One region of the Streptomyces sp. V2I9 genome, then DNA from elsewhere that is predicted to be linked to it. Evidence: riboswitches for the same ligand, from Rfam matches in the RefSeq annotation. Region 1 holds a riboswitch; the other holds the start of a gene.

Region 1 (4,913 bases):
GGACCTGGTCGCCCCGGTGCTCAAGCCCGGCGCGATCGTCCACTGCGCCACCGACTGGGAGCCGTACGCGGAGCAGATGCTGGAGGTGCTCACCGCCCACCCCCGCTTCGAGAACACCGCGGCCGGCGGCGGATACGCCCCGCGCCCCGCGTTCCGGCCGCTCACCCGGTTCGAGGGACAGGGGCTGGACAAGGGGCACGTCGTCCACGACCTGCTGTTCGCCCGCGTCTGACGCCGCACGCGCACCCGCCGGGGCCGGCCAGGATCTCCCCGGCCCCGGCCGGCCGGCCCGTCCGGCGAAGCGGCCGCCCACGGTCGGTGTCGCACGGTCCGCCGCGCCCGCGCACGACGGCGTACGGCCATGTCCTGGCCGGATGCGCCGTCGCCGGGTGTCGGCGCACCTCGTTAGGGTCGAGAGGTGTCCGACCCCTCCGTGCGGTATCAGCAGGCGCGGCCCGCCGTCCCGGTCCTCCACGAGCAGCGGCTCGACGAGGTCCTGGGCGCCGCGCCGGAGCGCGGCCGACAGCGTTACCGGCCGCGCCGCGTCGGCATGGTGTGGCGCAGCAAGGTGTTCCGCGCCGGGGCGGTGATCGTGGCGCTCCTGCTGTGCGGACTGGTGATCCTCGCCCTCGTCCGCGAACAGACCGGCCCCGAGGGTTTCCTGGTCGGTCTCGGCCTCGCGGTCCTGCCCGTCCCGCTGCTGATGGCGGCGTTCCGCTGGCTGGACCGGGTCGAGCCGGGGCCCTGGCGGAACCTCCTGTTCTCCTTCGCCTGGGGCGCGTGCGCCGCCGCGCTCGTCGCGATCATCGCCAACTCCTTCGCCACGCGCTGGATAGCCACCGCGACGGCCGACCCGGCGAGCGCGGACACCCTGGGGGCGACGGTGATCGCCCCCGTGGTCGAGGAGAGCGCCAAGGCGGCGGCCGTCCTGCTGATCTTCCTGTTCCGCAGACGGGAGTTCAGCGGAGTGGTGGACGGCGTCGTCGTCGCCGGGTTCACCGCGACGGGGTTCGCGTTCACCGAGAACATCCTCTATCTGGGCAATGCCTTCGGCGAGGACCAGTTGCTCGGCAGCTCCGGGTTCGCCTCGGTGACGGCGGGGACGTTCTTCGTGCGGATCGTGATGTCGCCGTTCGCGCACCCCCTGTTCACCGTGCTCACCGGCCTCGGCTTCGGCTTCGCGGCCGTCAGCGCCCGTCGCCACCGGGCCCGCCGGATCGCCCTGCCCTTGCTGGGCCTGGTCCTGGCGATGGGGCTGCACGCCCTGTGGAACGGCTCGTCGTCCTTCGGCCCGTACGGCTTCTACGCGGTGTACGGCATCGTCATGGTCCCCGCCTTCGCCCTGGTGACCTGGCTGGCGATCTGGTCGCGCCAGCGGGAGCTGCGTACGCTCGCCGCAGAGCTGCCCGCGTACGCCGCGGCCGGCTGGCTCACCCCCGCCGAGCCGTCGGCGCTCTCCTCGATGCGGGCGCGGGGCGTCGCCCGCGACCTGGCCCGCCACTGGCAGCAGGACCGGACCCGCGGCCGGGCGGCGGCCCGCGCGGTCGCGGAGTACGAGTCGTTCGCGACCTCCCTGGCGGGCCTGCGCCGCCGGGCCCGCCACGGCGCGGTGGGCCCGGACTTCGGCGCGCGGGAGCGCGAGTTGCTGCACCATCTCTGGCAGCGCCGGGAGATCGCGGCCCCGGCCCTCACCCACGCGGCCCGCCTCACCTCCCGCCCGGCGGCCCACCGGGCCGTCCCCCCGACGCCGTACGGGTACGGGTACGGCAACGCCCCCTGGAACCCGCCCGGTCACGGCCGTCCGCAGGCACCGGCGTACGGGCAGCCCCCCGTCCAGCCCCCCGGCCACGGATACGGCGGCCCGCCCCGGCCCCACGGCCACGCCCCCGCCCCGCACACCCACCGCCGCCCGCCGCAGTAGCCGGGGCGGGGACGGTCTCCGACTCGCCGCCCCGGTTGCCCTCGGCCCGGGCGCAGTACACGTCGGCGGTGTCGACGAAGGTGCTGCCGGCCGCCACGTACGCGTCCAGGACGGCGAAGGACGGGTGCTCGTCCGCCGTCCAGCCGAAGACGTTGCCGCCGAGGGCGAGCGGGAAGACCTGGAGGCCGGAGGTGCCGAGGGGCGTGCGCGCAGAAGTTATGCGGGGGTTCAACGAGCCGGTCCGGGCCGGCATTCCACCGCGTACGCCATCCGTGGCCGGGCCCCCGCGACAGACCTCATCCGCTGATGATCGCCCGTCGAGGCCCGTCCGTGGCCGCTTCGGTGCGCTCCCGGCCGCCGTACCCGTCCGCTCGGCCACGTGCGATGCCGGGCCGGGCCGCCCCGGACAGACCGGCAGCCCTGACGTCGGGGGGTGTGCGTCAGGGCTGCCGGGGTTTCGGGGAGGGCCGGCGGAGGAAGATCGGCGGCCTGCGGCCGACGAGGCGGCCGGCCCCGTGGCTCAGACCCGCAGGCCCTTGCTGTTCAGCCAGGCCATCGGGTCCATCGCGGAGCCGCCCGCGGTGCGGACCTCCAGGTGGAGGTGGGTGCCGGTGACGTTGCCGGTGGCGCCCATGCGGCCGATGGTCTGGCCGGTGGTCACCTTCTGCCCGACGGAGACCTCGATGGAGGACTGGTGGGCGTACCAGATCTCCGTGCCGTCCTCCAGCTGGAGGACGGTGCGGTAGCCGTACGAACCGGAGTAGCCGGCCGACGTGATCGTGCCACTGTGCACGGCCTTGAGCGGCGCACCGGTGGACCCGGCGAAGTCGAGGCCGGTGTGCTGGCCGGAGGACCACATCGCGCCGGACTGCCCGTAGGTCGAGGTGATCGTGTACGAGGGCGTGGGCAGGGAGAAGCTGGCGGCGAGCTTGGCGAGACGCTCCTCCTCCGCCTTCTTCTTCGCCGCTTCCTCCGCGGCCTTCTTCTTCGCGGCGGCCTTCTTCTCGGCCTCGTCCTGCTGCGCCGCGGCCTCCGCCGCCGCCTTCTCGGCCGCGGCCTTCTCCGCCGCGGCCTTGGCCTCGGCGTCGGCGCCGGCCTGCTGCTGCTCGGCCTGCTGGAGGATCCGGGCCCGCAGGGCCTCGCCCGCGTCGGTACCGCTCTCCGCCTCGGCGGCGGTGAGCCCGGCGGTGGTCAGCGGAGCGGCGGCGACCGGGGCGGCCTCCGCGTCGTCGGACATCAACGCCCCTACGCCGGGAAGGGACTTGGCGTCGGGAAGATTGTCCGCGATGGAATCGGGAAGAGAGATGGAGACCGGGGCCTTGTCCTGAGCGGTGGCGATGCCGCCCGCTCCGACGGCCGCGATCACGCCGACCCCGAGGACGGTGGAGCTACGGGCCAGACCACGCTGCTTGGCCACGCGGTGCCTGCCGCGCACGGGGCGGATGGTGTCCTCGGTGGGATTCCACTCACCCTCGGACCGCTCCGCGCCACCGTAGGCGTTCGCGGTGAAGGGTGACACGGCCTCAGGGGCAGGCTTGTTGGACGCCACGTGGGCGCACTCCTTTCCTTCCTTCTCGCCTACCGGGTTAGCTGACGGGTTCGGAGCAGGAAGGTCTCCTACGGGCCCCTCCGCCTCTCACGAGACGCAGGCGTCCGATTCACCCCATGGAGGTGGTTCCCCGGTTCCCTTGCGGGATTCGGCGCTCGCGCGCGGCGCCGTCCTGACGACGACTGTGACGACCGCGCTGCGTTATCGAACGTTAATAGACACCCATGCCTGATTCCAAGCCGTTCCTGTTGATCATTAACGAACGAGGCGGGGATGTACAGGATGCAAGCGGGCCGAATCGGGCGACTTGACCAGCGATCAGCCACACTCCTTTTTCTGACGGAGTGTCAAATGTTATGCGGAGCGGTGCCTTTCGATCACGCACCGTGGTATTGCCCTGCACCCCGCCGCGCTCCGCCTCGCCGCCCGTCGCGCCGCCCCCGCGCTACCCGTCGCCGTGCCCGTCCCGACGGCCCACGATCCGCACCGTCGTCCGGCGCACCGGCTGGCCCTCCGCCGGCCGGCCCACCGCGAGCAGCGCCATGTCGTCCGTGGCCCGCCCTCCGGTGTGCAGCCGTACGTCGTCGGTGAGCGCCGACAGCAGCTCCTCCGGGCCGGGGAAGATCCGGCCGCGCAGCCGCGCAGCCGGATCGTAGAAGAACCCGTCGGCGTTCCGCGCCTCGGACAGGCCGTCCGTGAAGGCGAGCAGCGTCGCTCCGGGCGGCATCTCCCACTCGTCGACCCGGTCCGGCCACACCCCCAGGTCCATCCCCAGCGGCAGCGCCGGCACGGAGGGCGCCAGCACCTCCAGGTCACCGTCCGCGTGCAGCAGGATCGGCTCGGGGTGGCCGCGGTTGACGAGACGGAGCGTGACCGCGCCGGGCGGGATCTCGGCCAGCACGGCGGTGATGAACCCCTCCATGACGTCCAGCCCGTAGCGCCGCGTCCCCTCCCTGGCGAGCGCGCGCTCCAGCCGTTGCGCGACGCCCTCCAGCGAAGGCTCCTGCTCGGCCGCCTCCCGGAACGACCCGATGATCACCGCCACCGCCTCGACGGCCCCGAGCCCCTTGCCGCGCACGTCTCCCACCACCATGCGGACGCCGTACGGGGTGTCGGCGACGGCGTACAGGTCACCGCCCACGAACTCGTCCGCCTGCGCCGCCTCGTACCGCGCGGCCACCTGGAGCCCGCCGATCCGCTCGGGGGGTGTCGGCAGCACGGCCCGCATGGCGGTCTCCGCGATGACGCGGGCCGAGGCCAGTTGCTCGTTGCTGCGCCGCACGACCCCGTTGATGACGAGGGCCAGCACCGAGGCGGTGAGCACGGTGAGCATCTCGATGGCCGGGACCACCTCGGTGGACGTTCCATCGGAGAGTCTCATCGCAAGGACGGAGAGGACCGCCGCGATGCCCGTGCGGACGGTCCGGGACAGCGAGAAGAACG
Region 2 (4,913 bases), 3.7 Mb from region 1:
CGAACCAGGGGCGATGCTGGCCCTGTTCACGGACGGGCTCATCGAGCGCCCGGGGACGGACATCGACGAGGGGATCGAGCGGCTGCGCGCCACCGTCGAACGCATCGGCGCGGTCCCGCTGGCCGACCGGGCCGATCAGGTCATCGCGGAGGCCAGGGCCGCCACCGACCGCCCGGACGACATCGCGCTGCTGCTGGCCGCCCGCTGGGCCGGGGCGGGGCGGCCCCGGCGATCCGGGACGGCGGGGGCGACCGGGCCCGATCTGTGGCGCACGTTCAGGGGGCCGGATCCGGGGCGCACGGAGGCTGCCCCGGATCCGGCCCGCTAGAGCCGGCCGTCGAAACGCCGTCTGCCGGTCCCTACGTCCTGCTCGGCAGGCGGCCCGTCCGACCAGACGTCCTGTCGATCAGGCGTCGGCGGGGTCCTCGGCCGGTGCGAAGGCGCCGGAGGCCTCCAGCATGCCCTCACGCTCCACGACCTTGATCCGCTCACGGCCCTGCGCCGCGCCCAGCGCCTGCTCGTGGGCGTCCAGCTTGTGCCAGCCCTCCCAGGTCGTGTAGCGCACGCCGCGGCTCTCCAGGAACGCCTCGACGGCCTCCGGGGCGGGGGTGGCCGGCTCGGCCAGACGGCCGGCGGCGCGGTCCTCCAGGAGGCAGGCGACCGTCTCGTTGGCGTCGCCCTTGGTGTGGCCGATCAGGCCGATCGGACCGCGCTTGATCCAGCCGGTGACGTAGACCGAGGTCATGTGCTCGTCCCCGGAGATGACGCGCCCGGCCTCGTGCGGGACGGTGCCGGAGGCCACGTCGAAGGGGAGCTTGGGCAGCTCCTCCGAGTAGTAGCCGACGGCGCGGTAGACGCTCTGGATGTCCCAGTCGGTGAACCGGCCGGTGCCCCGCACGTTGCCGGTGCCGTCCAGCTCGGTGCGCTCGGTGCGCAGCCCCACGACCCTGCCGTCCTCGCCGAGGATCTCGACCGGGGACTCGAAGAAGTGCAGGAAGAGCTTGTGCGGGCGGTCGCCGACATCGCGGATCGCCCAGTTCTCCAGGGTCTGCGCGACCATGTTGGCCTGCTTGTTCTCCCGGCGGGTGGCGACGGACCCCTCGTCGTAGTCGATGTCCTCGGGGTTGACGATGACCTCGATGTTGGGGGAGTGGTCCAGCTCCCGCAGCTCCATCGGGCTGAACTTGGCCTGGGCCGGTCCGCGCCGCCCGAACACGTGCACCTCCAGCGCCTTGTTCTGCTTGAGGCCCTGGTACACGTTGTCCGGGATCTCGGTGGGCAGCAGCTCGTCGGCCGTCTTGGCCAGGACGCGGGCCACGTCGAGCGCCACGTTGCCGACGCCGAGCACGGCGACCTTCTCCGCGGTGAGCGGCCAGGTGCGCGGGACCTCGGGGTGGCCGTCGTACCAGGAGACGAACTCGGCCGCGCCGTAGGAGCCGTCCAGCTGGATGCCGGGGATGTCGAGCGCCCGGTCGGCCTCGGCGCCGGTGGAGAAGATCACCGCGTCGTAGAACGAGCGCAGGTCGTCCAGGCCGATGTCGTTCGGGTAACCGACGTTGCCGAAGAGGCGGATCTGCGGCTTGTCCAGCACCTGGTGCAGGGCCTTGACGATGCCCTTGATGCGCGGGTGGTCGGGGGCCACGCCGTAGCGGATCAGGCCGAAGGGCGCGGGCATCCGCTCGAAGAGGTCGATCGAGACCCCCGGGTCCTGGCAGACCTCGGATTTGAGCAGCGCGTCCGCAGCGTAGATACCGGCGGGGCCGGCTCCGACAATGGCGACGCGGACGGGGCGTGTCATGGGTGGTGATCCTTCGGGGCGGGCGAACGCGGGCAGGTACAGCGTACGTCGGAAGTAAGGGTTGGCTTACTACTCTCCACCCCACACCGTAAGCGATGGGCCCGCGGGCTGTTCGACCGGCCCGCCTGGAGTGCCCGGTCGGCCCGTTTTGTCGTGTTGATATGGGCGATTTGGCTTGTTTGGTCATTCTGTTTCATAACGTGCTTGGCGGGGCTTTCATGGCATTTGCTTGACTTCGGCTTCGCCGCCGATGTGAAGGAGTGGTGAGCGTCACGTGTGCGAAGGCGGACGAAGAAGCGGAGGCATCGGTTCCCTTTCGTGTGGGGAAAGTTGACGGTGCGACGGCACGGTCCGATCCGGGTATTCCGATATTCGATCATGCGGAGAAAAGGGAATCCGGAATGCGGGGCTTGTTCGTTCCGATGTTTCTCGCCTACGGTCACCGTCAATCCGGATGGAACGCCGAATCCTGCCGCCGTCCGGGAATCCGAAACCCACTCACGTACGGCAGGAGCGGGGGAACCAGGTAAGTCGCCGATCCGGAACCGGAACGGCTCGGGGTGAAGTCGCACGACCGTGCGGCCAGACATCTCCCGTCTGAACCCGACAGCTCACCTCGCAGGCGCCGGAGAGGAAAGCCCCATGCCCGCACAGGGTAAGCACCGTCGTTCCCCGTCCACCTCGCTGCGCCGCGGCCTCGCCGCCGTGACCACCGGCGGAGCCGTTCTCGCCCTCCCGGTGATCGGTGCCACCAGCGCCTTCGCCGCCCCCGCACCGTCCGCCCCGCAGGCTGCCGTGGCGCCCGCATCGGTGCCCGCGCAGGTGAATTCCGCCGTCCAGGCCGCGCCCGCCCAGCATTCCGTGAAGGCCGGCGAAACCCTTTCCAAGATCGCCCGCGAACATTCCGTGAGCGGCGGCTGGAAGAAGCTGTACGAAGGCAACCGGAAGATCATCGGTGGGAATCCCCACCTCATTCAGCCGGGAATCACGCTGACGCTCGGCGCCAAGCCCGCCACCGCTTCGGAGGGCAAGGCCGCCAAGGCTTCCCCGGCCGCCGAGCGTGGATCGGCGGACCGCGCCGACCGCTCGGAGCGTGCCGGCGCCGCCCCCGTGGCGAACGCCGCTCCGGCCGCGGAGAAGAAGGCCGTCACCTACACGAACGACCTGGACGGCTGGATCAGGGAGTCGCTCGCCATCATGGCCGAGCAGGGCATCCCCGGCACCTACGAGGGCATCCACCGCAACATCATGCGTGAGTCCTCGGGCAACCCGGCCGCGATCAACAACTGGGACTCCAACGCGGTCAGGGGCACCCCGTCCAAGGGGCTGCTCCAGGTCATCGACCCGACCTTCCAGGCGTACCACGTGCCCGGCACCTCGACCGACAGCTACGACCCGGTCGCCAACATCACGGCCGCGTGCAACTACGCCGCCGACCGGTACGGCTCGATCGACAACGTCTTCGGCGCCTACTGATCCTCCCGCACCACCGCCCGAGGGGCCCCGGACCGCACGGTCCGGGGCCCCTCGGCGTCGGGGATTCGTTCAGGGGCGGAGGGCACGTGCGGGATCGGTCGGTTCAGGCCGCCGCCACGCCCCGGAACAGCAGCAGCGCGAGATCCGCCACCGCCACGGCCACCGCGCCGCCCAGCGCGGCCTTGCGCCATCGCCGGCCGAGCACCGGGCTCACGACCGCCGTCGCCCCGGCCAGGAGCAGGGCCGCTCCGCCCCCGGCGGTCACCGGGCCCGGCGGACCGAACGTCAGCACAGCCGTGGCGGCGAGGAGCGGCAACGGCAGCAGCAGCCGGGTCGTTGCGGTGCCCAGCCGATGGGGGAGCCCGCTGATGCCGGCGGCCCGGTCCGCCGCGATGTCCGGCAGCGTGTCGGCCAGATGCGCGCCCAGGCCCAACAGGGCCCCGGCCGTCACCGTCCACCACCGGGGCCACGGTGCGCCGGGGAGGGAGAGCGCCACGGCGGCGGGGAGCGCGCCGAATCCGGTGACGTACGGCAGCCAGGACAGGGCGGTCGCTTTGAGCCGCACGTTGTAGAGCCAGGCGCCCCCGACCGCCGCGAGATGCACCGTACCGGCGAGGGTGCCGCACGCGAACGAGAGCGGCACGCACAGGGCGAGCGCGACGCCTGCTGCCGCCCACACCGCGCCGGGTCCGACCGTGCCGTCGGACGCGGGCTTCCCCCGGCGCCCGGCCCGCGCGTCCCGGCGGGCGTCGTACGCGTCGTTGCACCAGCCCACCGAGAGCTGACCGGTCAGCACCGCCGCCGTGACCAGCGCGGAACGGGGGCCGCCGAGGCCGGAGCCGAGCGCGAGGGCGCAGGCGAGCGCGGTCACCGCGAGCGCCGGCCCGGGGTGGCACGCCAGCGCGAGCGCCGTGCCCGGGAGCCGTCGGCTCGCCGCGGCTTCGTGGGCCACGGCCGTGCGTGCGGCGGCCGGTGCGCCCTCCGGCGCGGCGGGACCGGCCGGGCTCACCCTGTCCGTGGCGTCCATCGGGCGATCGTAGAAGCCCGTCGGCCCGTCAATGCGGCGACAGGGCGGGTCTTTTACGCTGATTCGTCACTTATTGTGCGCAGGATGGGGCATGCCCTCACCGAAGCAGGAGGCGGGATGACCCGCATCGCCGCGGTCCACGGAGCCCTGCCGCCCCACCGTCACACCCAGCGGGAGGTCACCGACATGGTGGCCCGTACCTGCCTGCCGCCCGGCGCCGACCGGCGTGTCCTGGACCGCCTCCACGCGAACGCGCGGGTCCGCACCCGGCACACCGTGCTGCCCCTGGACGCCTACCGCGACCTCGACGGGTTCGGCCCCGCCAACGACGTGTTCATCCGGTCCGCCGCCGACCTCGGCGCCCACGCCGTACGGGGGGCGCTGCGGGCGGCGGGGCTGCGGCCCACCGATGTGGACCTGCTGATGTTCACCTCCGTCACCGGCATCGCCGCCCCCTCGGTGGACTCCCGGCTGATGGCCCGCCTCGGCATGCGGTCCGACGTCAAACGGCTGCCCGTCTTCGGCCTCGGCTGCGTCGCCGGAGCGGCCGGGACGGCCCGGCTGCACGACTACCTGCTCGGCCACCCCGACGAGGTGGCCGTGCTGCTCTCG

Evidence for each region. Region 1 has a riboswitch for cyclic di-AMP ahead of QFZ71_RS13545 (M23 family metallopeptidase). Riboswitches for the same ligand answer to the same signal wherever they lie in the genome.
Region 2: another riboswitch for cyclic di-AMP. It lies ahead of QFZ71_RS29360 (LysM peptidoglycan-binding domain-containing protein); the one in region 1 lies ahead of QFZ71_RS13545 (M23 family metallopeptidase).

What each region holds. Positions count from the first base shown of each region.
Region 1 covers NZ_JAUSZJ010000002.1:3,097,245-3,102,157, forward strand. Annotated here, with positions in the region: gene trmB (tRNA (guanosine(46)-N7)-methyltransferase TrmB) at 1-232, shown strand, start outside; gene QFZ71_RS13535 (PrsW family intramembrane metalloprotease) at 419-1,921, shown strand; partial or broken gene QFZ71_RS13540 (aldo/keto reductase) at 1,928-2,141, opposite strand; gene QFZ71_RS13545 (M23 family metallopeptidase) at 2,442-3,470, opposite strand; cyclic di-AMP (ydaO/yuaA leader) riboswitch at 3,482-3,634, opposite strand; gene QFZ71_RS13550 (PP2C family protein-serine/threonine phosphatase) at 3,916-4,913, opposite strand, start outside.
Region 2 covers NZ_JAUSZJ010000002.1:6,778,772-6,783,684, forward strand. Annotated here, with positions in the region: gene QFZ71_RS29350 (SpoIIE family protein phosphatase) at 1-328, shown strand, start outside; gene QFZ71_RS29355 (FAD-dependent oxidoreductase) at 407-1,798, opposite strand; cyclic di-AMP (ydaO/yuaA leader) riboswitch at 2,249-2,436, shown strand; gene QFZ71_RS29360 (LysM peptidoglycan-binding domain-containing protein) at 2,441-3,274, shown strand; gene QFZ71_RS29365 (UbiA family prenyltransferase) at 3,378-4,301, opposite strand; gene QFZ71_RS29370 (type III polyketide synthase) at 4,419-4,913, shown strand, end outside.